Regions from separate parts of the Blautia sp. MCC270 genome, predicted to be linked through region 1. Evidence: predicted binding sites of a transcription regulator. Region 1 holds the regulator's gene; each other region holds the start of a gene.
The links. Region 1 encodes Rex, which represses fermentation and respiration genes when NADH is low (regulators of the CRP and FNR family bind a similar motif). Its sites were predicted from a motif close to ATTGTTAANTANTTAACAAT; they were not measured.

Region 1 (2,209 bases):
AGGCAGAATAGTTGCCGCTGTATACGCGGGTCTGTCCGGCTTCAATCTCAATGACCTTGGTGACCACCTTATCCAGAAAATAACGGTCATGGGAGACGATAAAAACAGCTCCCGGATAATTCAGAAGATAAGTTTCCAGCCAGGAGATGCTTTCCATATCCAGGTGATTGGTTGGCTCATCCAGAAGCAGGATATCCGGCTTGGAAAGAAGCATCTTGCCCAGCGCCACACGGGTTTTCTGACCGCCGGAAAGAGTTTCGATCTGCTTGTCATAATCTTCCTCCGTGAAGCCGAGACCCTTTAAGACACCGGTCAGCTCACTTTTGTAAGCGTATCCGTTCTCCAGCTCAAACTGATGGGTCAGGCGGGTATAGGTTTCCATCAGACGGTTCAGCTCATCACCGGTCACGGTGTTCATTTCCTGTTCCATATTGCGGATACGGCGTTCCATATCGATGATGTGCTGCTTGGTGGTAAGAAGCTCCTCGTAGATGGTATGATGTCCGTGGATATCCTGGTACTGGGCAAGATAGCCGATATTTTTATCCCGGGCAAGCACCACGGTACCGGAATCAGCAGAAAGCTCCTGCATGATGATCCGCAGCAGTGTGGTCTTTCCTGCACCGTTGCAGCCGATCAGAGCAGCCTTTTCACGGTCTTCAATGTGAAAGGATGCATCATTTAAAATTACTTTTTCGCCAAAGGCCTTGCATATATTCTGACATGATAAAATCATAAAAACTGTCCTCCTGTATAAAGAATCACCCCTGTTTATGTCTGAACAGGGAAAAATCCTCCACCTATTATAACGGAAACTGCCGGGATTTCAAAGAAAAAATCAATTATTAGAAAAAATATAAAGAAATTTGTACAGAATAGACAACTTTAATTGACAGGAAAATGTCAATTCGTTATAATTAACCTAGTGTAAGGTAAGGAGGAAAACTATCGTGGAGACAAAACAAATCTCGAAAGCGGTGATTAAGCGTCTGCCACGCTATTACCGCTACTTAGGAGAGCTGATGGAAGATAATGTAGAACGTATTTCTTCCAATGAATTAAGTAAAAAGATGCATACCACAGCTTCTCAGATCCGTCAGGATCTTAATAATTTTGGCGGTTTTGGGCAGCAGGGGTATGGCTATAATGTACACTATCTTTATACAGAGATCGGTAAGATCCTGGGACTGGATACCGTTCATCCGATGATCATCCTGGGTGCCGGTAATCTGGGACAGGCACTTGCCAATTATGTGGATTTTGAGAAGCGCGGGTTCAGGCTGGTTGGTATCTTTGACGTAAATCCTGTGCTTGAGGGCATCGCAGTCCGTGGACTTGAGATCCAAATGCTCAGTGAGCTTCCGTTTTTCCTGAGAGAGAATAACGTGGAGATCGCGATTCTGACACTTCCCAAGAATAAAGCCAAGGAAATGGCGGATATTCTGGTGGAGAACGGGATCAAGGCAATCTGGAATTTTGCACATCTCGATCTTGAGACACCGGATGATGTGATCGTAGAGAACGTTCATCTTTCCGAGAGTCTGATGACACTGTCTTATAATCTCAGTAAATACAGGCAGGAACATGTGGATAAGTAAGAATTGTTAAGCTGCCGGAAACGGCAGCTTTCTCTATGACAGAGGGGAGGCAGAAGACAGAATGAAGAAGCTTGTTACCTGCAAAGAAATGAAGGATCTGGACTCCACAACGATCCGTGAGATCGGAGTTCTCTCCGAGGTTCTGATGGAGCGGGCGGCACTGAAGGTGGTAGAGGAAACAGAAAAGTATCTCCAGAAGGACGAAAGGATCCTGGTAGTCTGCGGAAGCGGAAATAATGGCGGTGACGGTATCGCTGTTGCCAGATTGTTCCATCTGAAGGGGATCCGGGTAGAGTTTTATATGGTCGGAAACAAAGATAAAATGACCAGAGAGACCGCTCTTCAGTATAAGATCGCTTCCGGTTATCGTGTCCCGGAGGTGAATAACCCGCAGTGGAGTGAATATACTACTATAGTAGATGCCGTGTTTGGGGTAGGCCTGACGCGTCCGATCGAGGGGCATTATGCTGATATCATCCATGAGATGAACAGTGCGAGGGCCAAAAAGATCGCAGTTGACATCCCGTCAGGAGTGAACGGAGATACTGGCCTGGAAATGGGAATTGCCTTCAGCGCCGATCTGACTGTCACATTTGCCTACCGGAAAAGAG
Region 2 (2,209 bases), on a different contig from region 1:
TTTTTTTCAGCTGCTTTTCTTTTTTTGCCTGCATGGCAGCTTTCTTTTTCTGGAGTCTTTTTGTTGACATATAGAGTTCCTCCTTAGATAAAATGATATTTTCGGTATAAAAATGTAAACTCTCTCACCGGAGAGAGAAACAGAGCTACAGCTTATGAAAAACAGGACGGCGGTTTTTAAATACAGCATAATAGGAAAAACCACATTCACGGAGAACATCAGCCGCCTTGTCAAAAGCATAGCCGATCTTATCCGGAGTATGGGCATCTGCACCGATGGTGATGATCTCACCGCCAAGCTCACGGTAACGTCGGATAATATTGACACAGGGATTCGGTTCACCAAGCCCGTAGTGATAACCGCCTGTGTTCAGCTCGATTCCCATATTTTTGCGGATCAATGTCCGCAGGATCTCGTCCAGGATCTCCTTATATCGTCCGTAAGAATACTGACGGTTCTGATTTGGACCATAACGTACTACATAGTCGATATGTCCGTACACATCCATCTCGTCAAAAGCAGCGATATTTTCCAGGATGGATTCAAAATATTCCATGTAGCATGCGGATTCCTTACGGCCCTCAAAATAAGAAGGATAATAAGGATCGTATCCGTGCACCACATGGGAGGAACCAATAACGAAATCAAAGGGAACTTCTTTCAGAAGATCGGAAAAAGATTCTGCAAGCTGAGGCTGAAGTCCAAGCTCGATCCCGAAGTTAACCTGAATCTGGTCTTTAAAAGCATCCGCAAGACTCTCAAGTTTCTGGCGGTATGCAGGGATGTTCAGGGAAAAATCAAGATTTTCCGGAGTATCGGGATAATCCGGATCAAAATGTTCAGTAAAACAGATTCCCGTGAGACCCTGGTCTGCGGCAGTCTGGATCATTTCTTCCATCGGTGTATCGGAATCTGCGGAAAAAGAGGAGTGCATATGGCAGTCCCATAAAATTTTCTGGTCCATTTTGTACCTCCATATTCAAGCCTTTATATTCTGTGACAATGATCGTATCTGCCTGTTATGAATCCGGGAAAGTCAAACTCCCAGCGGGAATATAGATATCCGTTTTGGGAATCAGCAGGACAGAACTTTCTATCAGAGAATTATAGCACATTTTTCAGAAATTTTCTTAATATTTATTTTAATGTTCTTTTTTATAAATAGCTCTTGAATTTTTGTTTGGAATTAGGTACAATATGAAACAGGTTGATGTTTCTTTAACAAAGGAACGATTTAAATCACCATTCAATTCATAGGAGGAATTTATCATGGCAGTAAAAGTTGCAATTAATGGTTTTGGACGTATCGGTCGTCTTGCATTCCGTCAGATGTTTGGAGCAGAAGGATTTGAGATCGTAGCAATCAACGATCTTACATCTCCTAAGATGCTTGCTCACTTATTAAAATATGATTCTACACAGGGAAGATATGCTCTTGCTGATAAAGTAACAGCAGGCGAGGATTCCATCACAGTAGACGGAAAAGAGATCAAAATCTATGCTAAGGCTAACGCTGCAGAGCTTCCATGGGGAGAGATCGGTGTAGACGTAGTTCTTGAGTGCACAGGTTTCTACACATCCAAAGACAAAGCTCAGGCTCATATCGATGCAGGTGCTAAGCACGTAGTTATTTCCGCTCCGGCTGGAAACGACCTTAAGACAATCGTTTACAACGTAAACCATCAGGGTCTTACAAACGAGGACAAGATCATCTCCGCAGCTTCCTGTACAACAAACTGCCTTGCACCAATGGCTAAGGCTCTTAACGATCTTGCACCGATCAAATCCGGTATCATGTGCACAATCCACGCTTACACAGGCGATCAGATGACACTTGACGGACCGCAGAGAAAAGGCGATCTGAGAAGATCCCGTGCAGCTGCAGTTAACATCGTTCCGAACAGCACAGGTGCTGCTAAAGCTATCGGACTTGTTATCCCAGAGCTTAACGGCAAACTTATCGGTTCTGCACAGCGTGTACCTACCCCAACAGGTTCTACAACAATCCTTACAGCAGTAGTTGAAGGAAACGTTACTAAAGAGCAGATCAACGCAGCTATGAAAGCAGCTTCCAATGAGTCCTTCGGATACAACGAGGATGAGATCGTATCCAGCGATATCGTTGGTATGAGATTTGGTTCCCTCTTCGATGCTACTCAGACAATGGTACTTCCACTTGAGAATGGCACAACAGAGGTTCAGGTAGTTT
Region 3 (2,209 bases), on a different contig from region 1:
GATCTGAGCAGCATCTTTTCCAAGACCGTTCAGGATAACACGAAGAGGTTTTTTACGAACCTTGTTTGCTTTCTCTGCGATACCGATCGCACCCTCAGCTGCTGCGAAAGACTCATGTCCTGCAAGGAAGCAGAAGCAGTCTGTCTCTTCCTCAAGAAGCATCTTTCCAAGGTTTCCATGTCCAAGACCTACTTTACGTGTGTCTGCAACGGATCCCGGGATACAGAAAGCCTGAAGGCCTTCTCCGATAGCTGCTGCTGCGTCAGCGGCTCTTCTGCAGCCTTTTTTGATCGCGATAGCTGCACCTACTGTGTAAGCCCAACAAGCGTTCTCGAAGCAGATCGGCTGAATGCCTTTGATCTGATCGTAAACGTTCAGTCCTGCGTCTTTAGTGATTTTCTCAGCTTCTTCGATAGAAGCGATTCCATAGCTGTTTAAAACAGAATTGATCTTGTCAATTCGTCTCTCATATGATTCAAATAAAGCCATTTCCTGTAACCTCCTGATATTTTTACCTTACGAAGTGTAATTACTCTTTTCTTGGGTCGATGATCTTAACAGCATCTGCAACACGGCCGTACTGACCTTTTGCTTTCTCCCATGCTGTGTTCGGGTCATCACCTTTCTTAATGAAGTCAGTCATTTTTCCAAGGCTTACGAACTGATATCCGATGATCTCATCGTTCTCATCAAGAGCGATACCTGTAACATAACCCTCAGCCATCTCAAGGTAACGAGGTCCTTTTTTCAGAGTTCCATACATTGTACCAACCTGAGAACGAAGTCCTTTTCCAAGGTCCTCAAGACCAGCGCCTACTGCAAGTCCGTCCTCGGAGAATGCAGACTGGGAACGTCCGTAAACGATCTGAAGGAAAAGCTCTCTCATAGCTGTATTGATTGCATCACATACAAGGTCTGTGTTCAGTGCCTCCATAACGGTAAGTCCTGGAAGGATCTCAGAAGCCATAGCTGCAGAGTGAGTCATTCCTGAACATCCGATTGTCTCGACAAGTGCCTCCTGGATGATTCCCTCTTTAACGTTAAGGGAAAGCTTACAAGCACCCTGCTGCGGAGCACACCAGCCAACACCGTGTGTAAATCCGGAGATATCCTTTACTTCTTTTGCCTGAACCCATTTTGCTTCTTCCGGGATCGGAGCGGCACCATGATGTACGCCCTGTGCCACTGGACACATTTCTTCTACTTCGCGTGAATAAATCATTTTAAAACTCCTTTCAAGTATAGATTGACCGATGTTATTGAGAAAAAAAGTTCGATAACACCCTACGGCTATTTTCTCACAAAACCTTTGTTTCGTCCAGTCATATTTGATAAAATTTTGCCATAAAACGCATAATATTGGTAGTTATTCCGGCAGTATTGCATGCCTAACTGTCAAATATTTCTGGCAACTACTGTATGTATGTGATAATATATTAGCAAGTTTAACCTTGGAGGTATATTTTTCATGAATGCATCTGTGGATTCTGTTTTTCCAGAAAAATACCGCATTCTCAGCGGAAGCGCTCTGAAGATGATCGCGGTCATCACCATGCTGGTCGATCATATCGGAGCTGTGCTGCTCAGTATGTATCAGCCCGCACAGAAAATCCTGTTTACACTTTTCGGCAGAGAATATACTGTATATCTTATTTTCCGCGATATCGGAAGAGCTGCTTTTCCCATCTTCTGTTTTCTCCTGCTGGAAGGCTTCCGGCATACGCGGAGCCGGTTCCTCTATGGAAGAAATCTCCTTCTTTTTGCGCTGCTCTCAGAAATTCCGTGGAATCTGATGTTTACAAATACGCTGCGTTACGAAAGACAAAATGTGTTTTTTACGCTTTTCCTCGGATATCTGGCCTTTTGTGCCATCGAATATTTCCAGACCAGACCTTCGATGCAGCTTCTCTGCATCCTGGGACTGCTTGTTGTTTCCATTTTTCTGAAAGCAGACTATGGATGGCGGGGGTATATCTTCCTGCTGATCATGTACTATATGCGAGACGATAAGCCAGGCCAGGCAATCCTCGGAAGCTGCTGGCTTTACTATGAATGGAGAGCCTCCTTTGCCTTTCTGTCCATTAACCTGTACAATGGAAAAAGAGGCTTCATCCGCGGAAAATCAGCAAAATATTTCTTTTACTGGTTTTACCCAGTCCATATTATAGGACTGGTCATACTTCGACAGCTTTTGTTTTTATCTTAATCC
Region 4 (2,209 bases), on a different contig from region 1:
AGGCAGTTCAGAATGCCCTCTCCCAGGCAGCGGCAGATGGAAACAGCCAGCAGGTCACCCCTACACCTGCAGCAACTGCTTTACCAACTCCGACATCAGCTCCGTCACCTACAAAAAAACCATCTCCTACAAAGAAACCGGAAGATCCGGACAGTCCCCAAAAATATCTGGATGGTAAATATACAGCTTCGGCAAAGGGCTTCAATGGAGACGTGAAAGTAATTGTGACCATCAAGGATGGAGTGATCAAAGCTCTGAAACAGGAAAATACGGACACAAAGCAGTTTTTTGAAAAAGCATGGAGTGTGCTGGAAGAACAGATCATCGGTACAGATTCTGTGGATGATATTGATGCAGTCAGCGGAGCAACCTATTCCTCCAACGGGATTCTGGATGCTGTAAAAAAAGCCCTCAAAGAAGCGGTTAATCCGGAGTATGGAAAGAAACCCACACCAACTCCTACAAAGAAACCGATACCAAAGCCAACAGCCACACCGAAACCTACGGCAACGCCGAAACCAACAGCCACACCGAAGCCAACAGAGACGCCGGCAGCAACCCCGACGCCGGAGCCGGACGACCCGGATGTGACGCCGGTTCCAGAAAAACCCAATGTAACTCCAACACCAGGGACAGATGAGCCGGATGCAACACCGGAGCCAACGGAAGCACCGGAACCGGTGGGAAGGTACAGAGATGGAACGTATACAGGCTCGGCTTTTGGATATGGAGGAAAAACATATCTGACAATTACGATCTCAGGAGGCCAGATCGCATCCATTGAGCAGACAAATCAGGATACACCGGAATTTTTTGATCCTGCATGGAGCACGATCTATTCTCAGATCATGGCAAACCAGTCGGCGGATGGGATCGATACTGTCAGCGGAGCCACCTATTCCTCCGAAGGGATCCTGGACGCTGCACAAAAAGCCCTTGCCCAGGCAAAGAATTAACCGGGTGAACGTTGGAGCAGCTATAAACATCTGAATCTAAGCCAATAATAAGAGGTGAAAGAAACCTCTGGACTTCTTGATTTTTTTGAAGTTCAGAGGTTTTTTGCTAGGTTTCTGAAATTGCTTCTATAAATCGATAAAAAAATAACAGGAATGTATACAGAATAATAGGAAAAATATCAGAAAATATAAGCAGTTTAAATAATTTGAAATGCAAATTAGCGGGGATTAACCTGAGAAATACAATAAAATTTTTATTGCACAGGGCAATGTTTTATGTTATGTTTGAATGTGTGTAATTAAAGTTGTTATTAAAATGACAAACAACGCTGAAAGGAGAACAAATATGAGCAGTAAAATTACGATCATCGGAGCAGGAAGTGTAGGAGCAACTATCGCTTATACCTTATCACAGAGGAGTATTGCATCAGAGATCGTTCTGATCGATATTAACAAAGATAAGGCTGAAGGTGAGGTTATGGATATTGAGCAGGGAACCAGTTTCCGTGAGCCGATCTCCATCGTGGCAGGAGATTACCCGGATGCTGCAGATTCTGACATTGTGATCATCACTTCCGGTATTGCCAGAAAACCGGGACAGACTCGCATCGAGCTGACACAGACCAACGTCAACATTATGAAGAGTATTACTCCGGAGATCGTAAAGGTGGCTCCCAAAGCGCTTTATATTATCGTAAGTAATCCATGTGATGTTATGACTTATGCATTTGCAAAGCTTTCCGGACTGCCGGAAAATCAGATCCTTGGTTCCGGAACCGCCCTGGATACGGCCCGTCTCCGCTGCAGACTTTCTCAGTATTACGGCGTATCTGAGAAAAACATCCACGCCTATGTATTCGGAGAGCATGGAGATACTTCCTTTGTACCGTGGTCCAGAGCCTTTGTTGCAGGTGCGACCCTTGATGAATTTGACAAGATCGTTCATGAGGATCAGAAAGATCTGCAGCCACTTGACAGAGAAGAGGTTCTGGAGTATGTTCATACTTCAGGATCAACAGTGATCGCCAAGAAGGGTGCTACATTTTATGCGGTAGCCGTATCTGTTTGCAGACTTTGCTCGCTTCTTCTTGCAGCATCTGATACAATAGTCAGTGTATCAACCATGCTTCACGGAGAGTACGGTGTTGAAGACGTATGTCTTAGTACCATGGCTTCTATCGGACCGGAAGGTGTAAAACGTATCGTTCGTGTTCCGCTGACCGAGGAGGAGACAGAGAAGCTTCATGCAAGCG

Region 2: the regulator Rex is predicted to act here: its motif matches at 1,207-1,226, upstream of gap (type I glyceraldehyde-3-phosphate dehydrogenase).
Region 3: the regulator Rex is predicted to act here: its motif matches at 1,425-1,444, upstream of GPK58_RS08665 (iron-sulfur cluster assembly scaffold protein).
Region 4: the regulator Rex is predicted to act here: its motif matches at 1,261-1,280, upstream of GPK58_RS00445 (L-lactate dehydrogenase).

What each region holds. Positions count from the first base shown of each region.
Region 1 is NZ_WQQD01000038.1:17,533-19,741, forward strand. Features, by position in the region: gene abc-f (ribosomal protection-like ABC-F family protein) at 1-736, opposite strand, end outside; gene GPK58_RS10305 (redox-sensing transcriptional repressor Rex) at 951-1,598, shown strand; gene GPK58_RS10310 (NAD(P)H-hydrate dehydratase) at 1,660-2,209, shown strand, end outside.
Region 2 is NZ_WQQD01000004.1:50,465-52,673, reverse strand. Features, by position in the region: gene GPK58_RS01490 (hypothetical protein) at 1-70, opposite strand, end outside; gene GPK58_RS01485 (histidinol-phosphatase HisJ family protein) at 146-964, opposite strand; gene gap (type I glyceraldehyde-3-phosphate dehydrogenase) at 1,270-2,209, shown strand, end outside.
Region 3 is NZ_WQQD01000028.1:108,222-110,430, reverse strand. Features, by position in the region: gene GPK58_RS08670 (GGGtGRT protein) at 1-489, opposite strand, end outside; gene GPK58_RS08665 (iron-sulfur cluster assembly scaffold protein) at 530-1,222, opposite strand; gene GPK58_RS08660 (TraX family protein) at 1,469-2,206, shown strand.
Region 4 is NZ_WQQD01000002.1:35,621-37,829, reverse strand. Features, by position in the region: gene GPK58_RS00450 (FMN-binding protein) at 1-956, shown strand, start outside; gene GPK58_RS00445 (L-lactate dehydrogenase) at 1,303-2,209, shown strand, end outside.